DNA from 2 places in the Vibrio sp. KUL78 genome. Region 2 is predicted to be linked to the other one. Evidence: riboswitches for the same ligand, from Rfam matches in the RefSeq annotation. Region 2 holds a riboswitch; the other holds the start of a gene.

Region 1 (7,344 bases), 760 kb from region 2:
CATCGAATCAAGGAATGCAGTAAGCGGACTAGACGCAACAGCGTGATTCACCGTACCAGCCAATCCACTTTCATAAGCGATGCGACCTGATTCTACTGCTAACTTAAATGCACGAGCCATCGCGACTGGGTCAGCAGCAGCGGCTATTGCTGTGTTAACCAAGACCGCATCAGCCCCCATCTCCATGGCAAGTGCTGCATGAGAAGGCGCGCCAATTCCAGCATCGACGACAACAGGAACATTCGCTTGCTCGATTATGATCTCTAAGAAGTCTTTACTGACTATGCCTTTATTGCTTCCAATCGGAGCACCTAATGGCATCACAGCGGCACAGCCAACTTCCTCTAGATGTTTACAAAGCGTCGGATCAGAGTGACAGTAAGGTAAAACAATAAAGCCATCTTTTACTAACTGCTCTGCCGCCTTCAATGTTTCGATTGGATCAGGTAGTAAGTATTTCGGGTCAGGGTGTATTTCCAATTTTAACCAGTTGGTACCCAATGCTTCTCTCGCTAGATGAGCCGCAAATATTGCATCCTTTGCGTTTTTTGCACCTGAGGTGTTGGGAAGCAAGTTGACCCTATTACTGATTAGAGGACGCAAGATGTCATCATCTTGACCGTCGAGATCAACCCGCTTCAGTGCCATCGTCGCTAATTCTGAACCACTCTCTACGATAGACTTCATCATCAACGACTGATCAGCGAATTTACCGGTACCGGTAAAAAGTCTTGAGTTAAAGGTTTTATCTGCAATCTTCAGCATCAGTTAGCCCCCTGCTATCGCTTGAAAAATATTGATGGACATGTTTTCTTTGACAGTGAATGTAGGCCACTCCGATTTAGGAACGATCTGATCGTCGACAGCAATCGCACAACCTAGCGCGTCAATATCTAGCTCTGTAAGCAAGTTAGCTAGGTTAGTTTCTTGCGACATCTGATGGATGGAATTATTTACTTTTAACTGAATCATCTCTGCTCTCTTACTTCTTTTTACTTGTTGCCGCACACACTGCATTCAGTGTCTTTGTTAATTCGCAATGATTGCCAACTACCATTGAGTCCGTCGAATAGTCTCAAATCTGGCAACTGTTTATCTTGGCTATCACGATGAACTGCTAGGATCAGCTTTAGTGTCTCCAACGCTTGATAGACCCCCATCATCCCAACCACAGGACCCATTACCGCCGATTCAGAGCATTTTGACGTCCCTTTTATCTCGTCAAATGGATACAGGCAGCGATAACACGGTACATCTAGGTTGGATGAAAAAGGGAATACGCTCAGTTGCCCATTCCATCCAATTGCCGCCGCAGTCACTAAATCGGTATTGTGTTGACAGCAGTACTGGTTAACAGCCTGGCGTGTAGTGATGTTGTCGCTACAGTCCACAACCACATCTGCAAGCGATATCTCTAACGCTAACTGGCTAGCCTCAAGCCTCTTATCAATCGCTCTGACGCTAATATTCGGGTTTTGGTTGGTGAGACTTTTAGCCAAACACGCTACCTTAGCTGCACCGATATCTGCGTAGCCATAGGTAACTTGCCTAGGTAGATTGGACGTTTCAATGACATCATCATCTGCTAGCACTATTCGGCCGATCCCAGCTCCAGCTAGATAGATACTCGCGGCAGTTCCAAGACCACCGCAACCAATGATCAAAACATGAGAGTTCACAATATCTGCTTGTCCTGCTTCACCCACATTCGTCAAGCTGAGTTGTCTCAAATACTGTTTGAACTGAGCATCGTTAATCATGTGTTCGCTCACTCATAATCGTTGCAAAGTTATCAAGTACCGCCGGTACGTTGTCGGATAAGGTAATTGCTCGTACAACTGCTAGACTCGTAACACCACAGTCCCAGACGTGTTTCGCTGTTTTAAGATCGATCCCACCAATAGCGACCGTCGGATAGCCGATTACATCACCGTAAGGAATCGAATCGATGAGCTTTTGATATAAAGCCAACCTAACTAACCCTTGTGGTTTCGACGGCATCTGTTTAGTCGTTGTTGGGAAAATGTGGCCTAAAGCAATGTAGCTCGGATTAATCTGGATAATGCGCAGCAGTTCGTAGTAACCGTGCGTCGATAGCCCTAACGCAATACCTTGCTCAGCGAGCTGTTTTAGGTCCGCAACTTCGATGTCTTCTTGCCCTAAGTGAACACCATACGCACCATGCTTTAGTGCCAACTGCCAATAGTCATTAATAAAGACTTGTGCATCATGCTTCTCACCAAGTCTTATAGCTTGTTCTATTTGTTGTTCAAGGTTAGGTGTATCAGGTTGCTTGATTCGAAGCTGAATCGTTTTAATGCCTAGCGCTAACAGACGCTCTATCCATTCAATGCTATCAACTACTGGATAGAGACCTAGCTTTTGCTTACTCACTGTAGGGAAAGCTTGGTTGGACGCATCAACGGCCCAGCCAACACGAATGCCAAAGTGATGGTTTTCAATAACGGGTACTGAAAACTGCTCGAGCTCAGCTGGCCATGTTTCACGTGAAACACTCCCTGCTCTTGCGAGCATCACCGTGTCCTCAAGAGGAAAATCCAGAACTAAGCAGACAACAAACCAAGCAAAATGAACTTCTCTATCTACGACGCTATTGCCGTCCGTTGAAGCCTTTATGGTGTCCTCTCTACACGACCAAACATCGGCATACTCATCACCGCTAGTGACATCGATATAGACGTCGCCAAACTTAAGTGATGCAAGGTTGCTCGACAATTGTGTTTCATCTAAGTGGTGTGAATAGCGAACTCGATAGTCACTGTTAACAAAGTGTTCTTTACTATTACTGTCGCTAGAAATCGTACTGACTTCATTTCCATCAACAATCGTCACTACCTCACATTGGTCTGAGATAGAAAGTTCGATGGACTCGACACCAAAGCCAACCTTACTTGCAAGCTGAAGTACATCCTCAATATGAGAATGTACAGGCGCATAAATAGGGGGCAATAAAAGTTTCAACGGAAGCTCCTTATTCTTCTAGTTGGTAGAGTTATTCTTCGGTGACAGCTGGGTGGTAAAGTTCAGCACCCGTCGCCCTAAACTCCTGAGATTTTTGACGCATTCCTTCAAGGGGATCATCGATCAATCTGACCTCAATATTTTCATTAGATTGATAGTCTTTTGCATACTCACGAACCTCTTGAGAGATTTTCATTGAGCAGAATTTAGGACCACACATGGAACAGAAGTGGGCAACTTTCCCAGATTCTTGAGGCAAGGTTTCGTCATGGAATTGGCGTGCAGTATCGGGGTCGAGAGCGAGGTTGAATTGATCTTCCCAGCGGAACTCAAATCTTGCCTTTGACAGTGCATTATCACGGATCTGAGCGCCCGGATGACCCTTTGCCAGATCAGCAGCGTGTGCGGCAAGTTTGTAAGTAATAAGACCTGTCTTCACATCTTCTTTATTGGGCAGGCCAAGATGCTCTTTTGGGTGTCACATAACACAACATAGCGCAGCCATACCAACCAATCATTGCAGCACCGATACCTGAGGTAATATGGTCATAGCCAGGGGCAATATCGGTGGTCAGTGGACCGAGCGTATAAAATGGCGCTTCGTGGCAATGCTCAAGTTGCTCATCCATGTTCTCTTTGATCATATGCATTGGCACATGACCTGGGCCTTCAATGATTACCTGTACATTATGTTCCCACGCAATCTTGGTCAGTTTGCCAAGCGTTCTCAGCTCTGCAAACTGAGCTTCATCGTTAGCATCAGCTATCGAGCCAGGACGCAGCCCATCACCTAGAGATAACGCAACGTCATAGCGTGCACAAATCTCACAAATCTCTTTGAAGTTGGTGTAGAGAAAGCTCTCTTCATGATGCGCAAGACACCACTTAGCGATAATAGAACCACCTCGGCTTACAATGCCTGTCACACGCTTTGCGGTTAATGGAATATGATGTAGGAGCAAACCTGCGTGGATCGTAAAGTAATCAACCCCCTGCTCTGCTTGCTCGATCAGTGTATCTCGCATCACTTCCCATGTAAGGTTCTCAGCAACGCCATTTACCTTTTCTAAGGCTTGATACATGGGAACGGTACCGATCGGTACTGGGCTGTTTCGAAGGATCCACTCTCGAGTCTCATGAATATTCCGCCCGGTAGACAAATCCATTACAGTATCGGCACCCCATCGCGTACCCCAAACCAATTTTTCGACTTCTTCTTCAATCGATGAAGTGACCGATGAGTTACCAATATTGGCGTTAACCTTTACTAAAAAGTTTCGACCAATGATCATTGGCTCAGACTCAGGGTGATTGATGTTTGACGGAATAATGGCACGTCCTTCAGCAACCTCTTTACGCACAAACTCAGGTGTAATTTCTTTTGGTAGGTTCGCGCCGAAGTGTTGTCCGGGATGCTGCTGAGTGAGCATTTCGTCTTTAAGTTTTTGGCGCCCCATATTCTCACGAATGGCGATGTACTCCATTTCTGGAGTAATAATGCCCTTGCGAGCGTAATGAAGTTGAGTAACGCATGCTCCATCGGCACCACGTCTAATGCGAGGTAATTGACCGTAACGAAGCTCGTCCAAGGTTTCATCAGCTAAACGCTCCTTGGCGAACTCAGAAGTCACACCGTCTAGTACTTCCGTATCTAGGCGTTCTTCTATCCATTGCTCCCTGAGCTTTGGGAGCCCATTGTAGAGGTCGATGTCATGTTGAGGGTCTGTGTATAGGCCAGAGGTGTCATACACGTGTATAGGCTCGTTAGGCTCGTATACAGGGTTATCTTGATTGCCACCAATTAGACTATCGGAAAGAGAGATCTTACGCATCGGTACCTGCAGATCGCTGCGGCTACCTTGAATATAGGTTTTCTCTGAGTTTGGATAGGGCGTCACCGATAACGTATCGATGAAGTTCTTTGCGTCCAGTCTATTTTGCTTACGTGTCGACATAGCATTTCCTTATATATCTTATAGTTATAGAAGATAAATGCTTGACGGATGTGTGAAGACAAGAGGTATCAACTGCAATAGCGCGAGCTATTTGATAATAAAAGAGGTGAAGTTACTTTTATTCTCTTGTTCCCTTCGCTGGTATTAACCAGATCAGGTTCAACGGATCCCGAATTAACGGTCTCAGCCCAGAGGGCACTCCGACAAGTATTGGCAACGATTATAGAAGAAAAGATTCCGAACATTCAATAACCGTTGAGTGGTTTTTGACTAACTTTTGGTTAAAATTTGAAAACCTATCCAACAGGCTGAGATACTTAACACAACGTTAAGGAGCACGTTTAGTCCCATCTTCAAAAATGCGCCTTGCTGCATTAGTAATACATTGTCCATCGAAAAGGTAGAGAATGTCGTCAATGCGCCTAAAAAGCCTAGACCAATGATCTGACGCCATGGCTCTGGAGCAAACACCTCTGCCTCAAAAGCCGCTATCAACAGCCCCATGATAAACGAACCGACAACATTCACGGTTAACGTACCATAAGGGAAACCACGCCCTAGGATCATCACACAAAGCTCAGAAATCAAATAGCGACTGCAAGCGCCAAATGCCCCACCGATTGCTATAAAGCCTAAAATTGAAAGCTGTCCCATAACCACTCTTTTTAAAAAACTTACTGATGGGAGTAATAATATACGAACACTCTATAAATTCGAGTGAAGATCTAGGAAACTAAGGATAAATTTTGATGATGTAGTGGGCTGAACCCTACCAAAAATTCAAAAGTTACAGGAGTAACGTTTGCACTGAGTGTGGTTTGATTGCTACAGATGAATACAGTACGAGATAATTAAAGAATTACAAATGCAAAAAAAACTCGTCTTTAAACGAGGCTTCTTGATAAGTGGCGGAGACGCCCAGTCTAGGGTTGCATCCAACCGGGACTCGACTTCCGTGAAAGGGAAGCTACCAAACTATAGATAATAAAAAACCCGACGCTTTCGCATCGGGTTTTCTAATAAGTGGCGGAGTGGACGGGACTCGAACCCGCGACCCCCGGCGTGACAGGCCGGTATTCTAACCAACTGAACTACCACTCCGCAGTGGTCTATTTAAAGTCTTATCTAAATCGTGCTTTAAACAGATATTGTTCAAAGCCTGGCGATGTCCTACTCTCACATGGGGAAGCCCCACACTACCATCGGCGCTATTGCGTTTCACTTCTGAGTTCGGCATGGAGTCAGGTGGGTCCACAACGCTATGGTCGCCAAGCAAATTCTGTTTTGCCTTCAGATTTTCTGAAAATCTGAAAACAATAAATCTGGAAAGCTGTTAATGCGTTCTCATACACATTCAATTTGTTCTTGCTTTGAGTCCATCAAAACCCTTTGGGTGTTGTATGGTTAAGCCTCACGGGCAATTAGTACAGGTTAGCTCAACGCCTCACAACGCTTACACACCCTGCCTATCAACGTTCTAGTCTCGAACAACCCTTTAGGACACTTAAAGTGCCAGGGAAGACTCATCTCAGGGCTCGCTTCCCGCTTAGATGCTTTCAGCGGTTATCGATTCCGAACTTAGCTACCGGGCAATGCGTCTGGCGACACAACCCGAACACCAGAGGTTCGTCCACTCCGGTCCTCTCGTACTAGGAGCAGCCCCCTTCAATCTTCCAACGCCCACGGCAGATAGGGACCGAACTGTCTCACGACGTTCTAAACCCAGCTCGCGTACCACTTTAAATGGCGAACAGCCATACCCTTGGGACCGACTTCAGCCCCAGGATGTGATGAGCCGACATCGAGGTGCCAAACACCGCCGTCGATATGAACTCTTGGGCGGTATCAGCCTGTTATCCCCGGAGTACCTTTTATCCGTTGAGCGATGGCCCTTCCATTCAGAACCACCGGATCACTATGACCTGCTTTCGCACCTGCTCGAATTGTCATTCTCGCAGTCAAGCGGGCTTATGCCATTGCACTAACCTCACGATGTCCAACCGTGATTAGCCCACCTTCGTGCTCCTCCGTTACTCTTTGGGAGGAGACCGCCCCAGTCAAACTACCCACCAGGCACTGTCCGCAGCCCCGATAAGGGGCCAACGTTAGAACATCAACACTACAAGGGTGGTATTTCAAGGACGGCTCCACTAATACTGGCGTACTAGTTTCAAAGCCTCCCACCTATCCTACACATGTAGGGTCAATGTTCAGTGCCAAGCTGTAGTAAAGGTTCACGGGGTCTTTCCGTCTAGCCGCGGGTACACTGCATCTTCACAGCGATTTCAATTTCACTGAGTCTCGGGTGGAGACAGCGTGGCCATCATTACGCCATTCGTGCAGGTCGGAACTTACCCGACAAGGAATTTCGCTACCTTAGGACCGTTATAGTTACGGCCGCCGTTTA
Region 2 (7,344 bases):
CGCCACGGTACCAAAGTCTTCTGTTTCCGCTTCCATGTCAGCTTCAGTAATGCCCCACTGGCTGCAATAAGAGACATGATGACAGATCTCGGACTCAAGTAGGGCAGCCACGCTAGGTACTGCCTCACGCATTTGAGTCAGTGTTTTGGCTTTATAGATTGCCAAGGCGTATGCGCGGGCATATTGCTTTAGAAACAGAAAGTCCTGCTTTAGATAGTGCAAATACGCTTTTTGCTCAAGCTCACCTTTAGCAAGTTGCTGCACAAATTCATGTTCGGTATAGCCTTGCCATTCGCTTTGGCAGGCATTGATAAGGTCTTGATGGTTCATAATTGCTCCTACAGTACAGGTACCATGGTCTCTGCTGCTGGTTTACTCGAGATGATCTTGTGCTGGTACATGAAGTCTGTGAAGGCATCATATTTAGCAGCGTCGATGGCAGATGGACGCAGTGCAAATCGCGTTAGCGTGTCGCGCCATGCTCGTTTGTTAAGCTCGTTGTTTAGCGTGTCTGGCGCGTAAGCAACAAACTGGGTCCAAGATTCTTGAGGGTGATTGACGATGTAGGTTGTCGCTTTCTCGATAGCACGGTTGAATTTAGCGATGGCCTCTTTGTCATGAGTCTTTGCATTAGCAACAAAAACCAGTTCTTCATAGGTCGGAACGCCATGCTCTTCAGGGAAGAAGGCCTTTGGTTTGAAGCCCTCGAGCTCTAGTTGGTTTGTTTCGAAGTTACGCAGACCGCCCCAAATGGCATCAACCTTACCTGACGCTAATGATGATGACAGTGCCCAGCCAACGTTGATGATCTGCACATCTTTGTACGCGACGCCTTCGGTTTGCAGCATAGTGCCTATGGTCGCTTCTTCATTACCCGCGATGGCGATACCGATCTTTTTGCCTTGGAGGTCCGCAAGAGAATTGATCTTGCCATTATCCAATACCATCATGGTGTTCAGAGGGGTAGCAATGAGCGTTGCACTGCGAATAAGAGGCAAACCTGCCGCAACATCAATGGTTAGGCTGGTTTGATACGAAACCGCCATGTCCACCTTGCCTGCTGCAACCAGCTTAGCTGGTGTACTTGGATCGGCAGGCTCTTGGATGTTGACTTCTAGCCCTTGCTCTTCAAAGTAGCCACGCTCGTGAGCAATGACGATAGGGCCGTGATTAGGGTTCACGAACCAGTCAAGCATCAGCGTTATCGACTTATCGGCAGCGCTTGCGGCGAATGTCGTCATAGCAGTGAGCAGCGCTGCAATGACTTTAGTTGAAGTGGATTTCATACTTTTTCCTTTTGAATTTAGTTATTTTCCCATGGGATAAGGCGTCTTAGCGCCCAATCTGTAATGAAGTAGAGAGAGACAGATACAGCCGCCAAAATAAACAGGGCCGCAAACATCTCATCGATGAGCATTCGAGCATTGGTTTGCAGCATGAGGTAGCCAAGCCCTTCACTTGACCCCACCCATTCGCCGGCAACGGCGCCAATCGGTGCGACAACCACAGCAACACGAATGCCCGATGCTAGTACAGGCAAGGATGCAGGCAAGCGGATATGCCAAAGCTGACGCCAACGATTTGCGCCCATTGTTTGTGAGAGATCTAAATAGCCCGTCGGCGTATTTCGCAATCCGTCATAACAGCAGGTGGTTACCGGAAAAAAGATAATCAGTGCAGCCATGACAACTTTGGAGGCAATACCATACCCTAACCAAAGCATCAGAATGGGTGCCAGTGCGAATACAGGGATCGCTTGGCTAGTAATAAGAATCGGCAGTAGCCAGCGTTTTACTGGTTGAAACAGCAGCATTTGTAGAGCAAAGAAAAGCCCCATAGACAGTCCAAGTAACAGACCCAGTAATATCTCTTGGCTAGTCACCCAGGTATGCTTGAGCAACACATCATGGCGTTCGAAAAGCTTTATAAATACCGCCTCTGGCGCGGGAAGGATAAAGCTTGGCATATCAAAAATAACCACAATGCTCTTCCAGATAGCCAAGATAATCACCAAGCTAATGATCACGCGCATCATGGCGCTTAAACCTTGCTTTGACGCTTGTTTTTGGCTTCGATTCGCAACCTCAGCGAGTAGCGTCATGGGAGCCTCCTTGCCGTTCAGCGACATCGAGTTTTTTCTGTGTGACTCCCAGCTAAGTGCTCGAGTATGGATTGTTGAATAGCCGCGAACTCGCCGTCTATATCACGAGGTATTCCTTGCTTTGGTGGAGTAATGCTGTGCAGTCGCGCGGGCTTACCATTCATGACTAGGATCTGCTCACCCAAACGAAGTGCCTCTTGCGGATCGTGAGTAATCAGCAGCACAGTTTTGCCTTTGAGCAGGTTAGCTGCGAGCGCTTGCAGCTTGTAGCGCGTGACGGCATCGAGCGCTGAAAAAGGCTCATCCATCAACACGACGGACTTATCTTGCATTAAGGTGCGAGCTAATGCGACACGTTGCCTTTGACCACCAGATAGATCATTGGGGTTTGAAGCGGCTTTATCCGCTAGCCCCACTTTCTCCAGCAGTGACAGTGCTTTTTGAAGAGTCCGCGCGTCCACTTTCTTGCCATTTAAGCGAGAGGCTAGGCACACATTATCGAGCACGGATAGCCATGGCATCAGCAGATCTTGCTGCGCCATGTAGGCCACCTGATCGGCTAGCACGTCAAGTGGTGGGGAAAACTCTGTTGCTGAAAACTCGACCTTATCAGTGAGCAACCCGGCTATGTAGCGTAGCAACGTCGATTTTCCACAGCCACTTGGACCAAGAATGGCCGTCCATGTAGCCGGTTCAAATCTCACTTCTAACCCTGAGAATATTGCGCTGCTATCGCCCAAATACCTAAGGGTCGCTCCTTGAATACGAATTGGCGTCATTGGTCTTAGGTGTCTTTATTAAGGGCGTAGAAGTGGTGGACGGGGCCGTGACCTTTACCGATCTTAAGCTCATCAGCATGCGCTATCGCTTGGGTAATATAGTCTTTACCCAGTTTTACTGCGTCATCGAGTTCGTTCCCCTTTGCTAGGAAGGACGCGATCGCTGAGCTTAAGGTGCAGCCCGTGCCATGGGTATTATTTGTCGCGATCCGAGTGGTATTAAAGAACTGAACATCGCTATTAGTGATCAACAGATCATTACTGTTTTGCTCTGACTCTAAGTGCCCACCTTTTAGCAAAATAGCAGGGGTGTCCAAAGCACGCAGTGCGTCGATCAGTGCTTCCATATCCTGTTGAGATTGTGGGACATCACAACCTAATAGTGCTGCGCCCTCTGGCAGGTTCGGAGTAATCACGGTCGCTAATGGTAGCAACTGTGTTTTGAGTGCATCAATAGCACTACTTTCAAGAAGAAGGTCTCCGCTGGTGGCAACCATGACCGGATCGAGAACGATGTATTGCGGTTGGTACTCTCGCAGTTTTTCGGCGACAGCGCCAATGATATTGGCATCTGCCAGCATGCCGATTTTGACAGCGACAACGTTCAAGTCGCTAAAGACCGCATCAAGCTGTGCTTTGACGAAGTCTGGGTCAATGCCAAGTATGCCTGTTACACCTTGAGTGTTTTGAGCGGTAAGCGCTGTAATGACTGAGCAGGCGTAAGAACCTGTGGCTGAAATCGCTTTAATATCCGCTTGAATACCAGCACCACCGCCAGAATCTGAGCCGGCAATGGTTAATACGATTGGGGTGTGTTGCGATGCTGTGACCATAAATGCTCCTTTTCTGCGAAGGAACAGCCATAGCCCTGCCAAAGACGCCTCGGGTAGTGAGTCTTTTTGCATTGTCTATCAGTTCCCTACGCCAGTGCTAACTGAATCAGGTTCAACGGGTCTCACCACAATGGTGATCTCAGCATAAATGCCCCCCGACTAATGTGAGGCTCATTGTCATACAAGCGTGGTCACTTTTCCAGTAATAACGGATCAGCTTCGGCTATTTATGTGGTTTATGTATTGTTATTTATCCCCCTTATGTGTGGGTGGTGTAGCTATCTGCTTGATGGATGGGTTTGGCATTTATGACTTTTGTGATCTTTTAAATGAGTGAAAAATTCTGGGCACAGGGTTGGAGAGTTAATGAAAATGCCTGAGACAAAGGACCTAATTTTGAGTGGTGACTCGAAGTGAGTTTTATTTTTGCACAAAAAATAAACACATCTGCCTATTAATAAATACCGATGTTCACAACTTTTTAATACATCTTAAGTTATTGAACTTTTGATTCGTTTTAGCTTGTAAACAGTTGTGAGCAGGAAATTTTTCGTCTTTCAAGGAAAGAGAATGGCAATGAAAAAACTATTATTAGGCTTATCAGGGGTCGCATTGGCAGTGAGTCAAAGCGTCACGGCTGCTCCTGCTGCGCCGTCTATCGATGTCTACGGCTCAAACAATCTACAATTTTCAAAGATTCAGCTCGCAATGGAAACGACCTCTGGTTACAACCAGATGGTGCAGTATAAAGATGCCGCTGATATCGGTATTCAATTTAATCAATGGAGTGGCACAACTGGTGACACCTACAACATCTATTTTGATGGTGCCAAGGTTGCAACCGGCCCTATCTCAGGCAGTCAAACCTTAGCTAACTTTACGTATGCAAAAGGAGGCCGCTATCAGGTTGAAGTGGAAGCGTGTGACGCTACAGGCTGTAGCCGCAGCGCGCCAGCTGAACTGGTTGTTGCCGATACTGATGGTGCACACCTTGCGCCGCTCACCATGAACGTTGACCCTAACAATAAGACCTTCAATACAGATCCAAATACCGTCGTCGGGACGTATTTTGTCGAGTGGGGGATCTACGGTCGCGACTTTACCGTGGACAATATTCCCGTCGATAACCTAACCCATATTATCTATGGTTTTATTCCTATTTGTGGTCCAAACGAGTCAGTTAAATCGGTTGGTGGTAACAGCTTCAATGCGCTTCAAACAGCGTGTCAGGGAATGCCCGACTATGAAGTGGTTATCCACGATCCGTGGGCGGCCTATCAAAAGAGTTTCCCACAAGCGGGGCATGAGTACAGTTCACCTATCAAAGGTAATTACGCAATGCTCATGGCACTCAAACAGCGCAATCCCGATCTCAAAATCCTTCCTTCAATCGGTGGCTGGACCCTTTCAGATCCCTTCTACAGCTTTACTGATAAAGCAAATCGAGACGTATTTGTTGCGTCCGTTAAACGCTTCCTACAGACGTGGAAGTTCTACGATGGTGTGGATATTGATTGGGAATACCCAGGTGGGCAAGGGGCTGCTCCCGACCTTGGCGATCCTTTGAAAGACGGTGATGCTTATGCAGCATTAATGCAAGAACTTCGAATCATGCTAGATGAGCTAACCGTCGAGACTGGCCGTACCTATGAACTGACATCCGCGGTTGGTGTCGGTTATGACAAGATTGAAGATGTGAACTATGCCGATGCTGTGCCTCATATGGATTACATCTTCGCGATGACCTACGACTTCTATGGTGGTTGGAACAACGTACCCGGCCATCAAGCTGCGCTCTATTGCGGTAACTTCATGAGCCCTGGTCAATGTGATGGAACGGGTGTGGACGCGGAGGGTGTGCCGTATAAAGGGCCTGCATACACCACAGATAACGGTATTCAGCTTCTTCTCGCGAAAGGTGTTCCTGCGAACAAATTAGTGGTTGGCGCTGCAATGTACGGTCGTGGTTGGGAAGGGGTGATGCCAAATACACTGTCCGATCCCACTGACCCTATGACTGGCGTGGCAACAGGCAAGCTTAAAGGCTCAACAGCGCAAGGTGTATGGGAAGACGGTGTGATTGATTATAAAGGCTTGAAGTCATTTATGATTGGTCCAAACAATACTGGCATCAATGGATTTGAGTATGGCTATGATGAGCTGGCAGAAGCTCCGTACGTGTGGAATCGTTCAACCGGTGAGCTCGTGACGTTTGATGATGCTCGCTCTGTCATCGCGAAAGGTCAGTATGTTCGAGCACAAGGCTTTGCGGGACTGTTCTCATGGGAGATTGACGCTGATAACGGTGACATTCTTAATGCGATGCATGAAGGTTTAGCTGGCGGCACACCAGTAAACCGAGCTCCAACAGCCAATGCTGGTGGCAATCAAACTGTCGTGGGTCCTGCAACCCTCGTCCTTGATGGCAGTGCATCCCGTGATAGTGATGGCTCAATAGTCAGTTACGCTTGGTCACAAACCGCGGGACAACCTGTGGTGGTAGCGGGTGATAACACGGCGCAACTTAGTGTTACTGTTGGTGAGGTTACGGTTAGCGAGCAATATAGCTTTACGTTAACGGTCACTGATAATGAAGGTGCGACAGGGACATCGACGGCAACAGTGACGGTTAACCCAACGAGCACAACGCCTACCAATACCGCACCGGTTGCCGTAGTGAATGGTCCAGCAGTGGCAAGCGCAAATGACTCAGTTGTGTTGGATGCGTCGGGATCGACAGATGCAGAAAGCGATCCTCTCACGTTCACGTGGCAAGCGCCGGCAGAGTTGTCTGTAGCAACTCAAGGCAGCACGCTTAGCTTTGTTGCGCCGAGCCTATCGGTAGACACAGACTTCACGATTTCGGTAACGGTGAGTGATGGCGCTCTAAGCACTAGCAAATCTCATGTCGTCACAGTGAAAGCGGATGGTGGCAGCGTCGTTTGCGCAGATACATGGGATGCGTCAGCGGTATACAACGGTGGTGCGGAAGTTATCTACCAAGGTCATCGCTACTCGGCTAAGTGGTGGACCCAAGATGATGAACCCACTAAATCTGGCCAATGGGGAGTCTGGAAGGACCTTGGTGCGTGTCAATAGAGTATTAAGGTTCGAACTGAGCATTTAGATTAGCCATCATACTTGTAGAGTGTATTCGTAGCAGATCGACACCTCTCTAGAGATACACGAAGCGAGCTATGGTGGCGCCTACAAAAAAGCCGCTCTTATTGAGCGGCTTCGTATTCTATCTATTCACTTACGCAGATTGTTCTGCGCCGGCAAGTCGATATTGCACCATGTCTTCAATCGTTAAAACAGGCATGCTGTGCTGCTTACCGAACTCAACAATCTCAGGTGCTTTGGCCATAGTACCGTCAGGGTTTGTTACCTCACAAAGCACGCCAAATGGAGAGAGACCAGCCATCTGCATCAAATCGATGGTGCCTTCTGTATGTCCGCGGCGAGTAAGTACACCGCCTTTTCTCGCTCGTAGTGGGAATACATGACCCGGGCGCGCTAAGTCTTCTGGGCGTGCACCTGGCTGACAAGCTGTTTTGATTGTCGTCACGCGATCGGCTGCCGATACGCCTGTTGTGACACCCACTTTCGCTTCAATAGAGACAGTGAACGC

The links. Region 2 has a riboswitch for thiamine pyrophosphate ahead of thiD (bifunctional hydroxymethylpyrimidine kinase/phosphomethylpyrimidine kinase). Riboswitches for the same ligand answer to the same signal wherever they lie in the genome.
Region 1: it holds a riboswitch for thiamine pyrophosphate, as region 2 does, so the genes downstream of both, thiC (phosphomethylpyrimidine synthase ThiC) here and thiD (bifunctional hydroxymethylpyrimidine kinase/phosphomethylpyrimidine kinase) in region 2, are expected to answer to the same signal.

Annotation. Positions count from the first base shown of each region.
Region 1 is NZ_AP045837.1:3,500,475-3,507,818, forward strand. Features, by position in the region: gene AC6I8Y_RS16270 (thiazole synthase) at 1-765, opposite strand, end outside; gene thiS (sulfur carrier protein ThiS) at 769-972, opposite strand; gene AC6I8Y_RS16280 (HesA/MoeB/ThiF family protein) at 993-1,760, opposite strand; gene AC6I8Y_RS16285 (thiamine phosphate synthase) at 1,753-2,982, opposite strand; partial or broken gene thiC (phosphomethylpyrimidine synthase ThiC) at 3,014-4,937, opposite strand; TPP riboswitch at 5,051-5,150, opposite strand; gene crcB (fluoride efflux transporter CrcB) at 5,208-5,591, opposite strand; tRNA gene AC6I8Y_RS16300 (tRNA-Asp) at 5,962-6,038, opposite strand; rRNA gene rrf (5S ribosomal RNA) at 6,095-6,210, opposite strand; rRNA gene AC6I8Y_RS16310 (23S ribosomal RNA) at 6,338-7,344, opposite strand, start outside.
Region 2 is NZ_AP045837.1:686,380-693,723, forward strand. Features, by position in the region: gene tenA (thiaminase II) at 1-330, opposite strand, end outside; gene AC6I8Y_RS03380 (ABC transporter substrate-binding protein) at 339-1,286, opposite strand; partial or broken gene AC6I8Y_RS03385 (ABC transporter permease) at 1,304-1,987, opposite strand; gene AC6I8Y_RS03390 (ABC transporter ATP-binding protein) at 2,119-2,880, opposite strand; gene thiD (bifunctional hydroxymethylpyrimidine kinase/phosphomethylpyrimidine kinase) at 2,886-3,713, opposite strand; TPP riboswitch at 3,780-3,881, opposite strand; gene AC6I8Y_RS03400 (glycosyl hydrolase family 18 protein) at 4,290-6,812, shown strand; gene ribB (3,4-dihydroxy-2-butanone-4-phosphate synthase) at 6,970-7,344, opposite strand, start outside.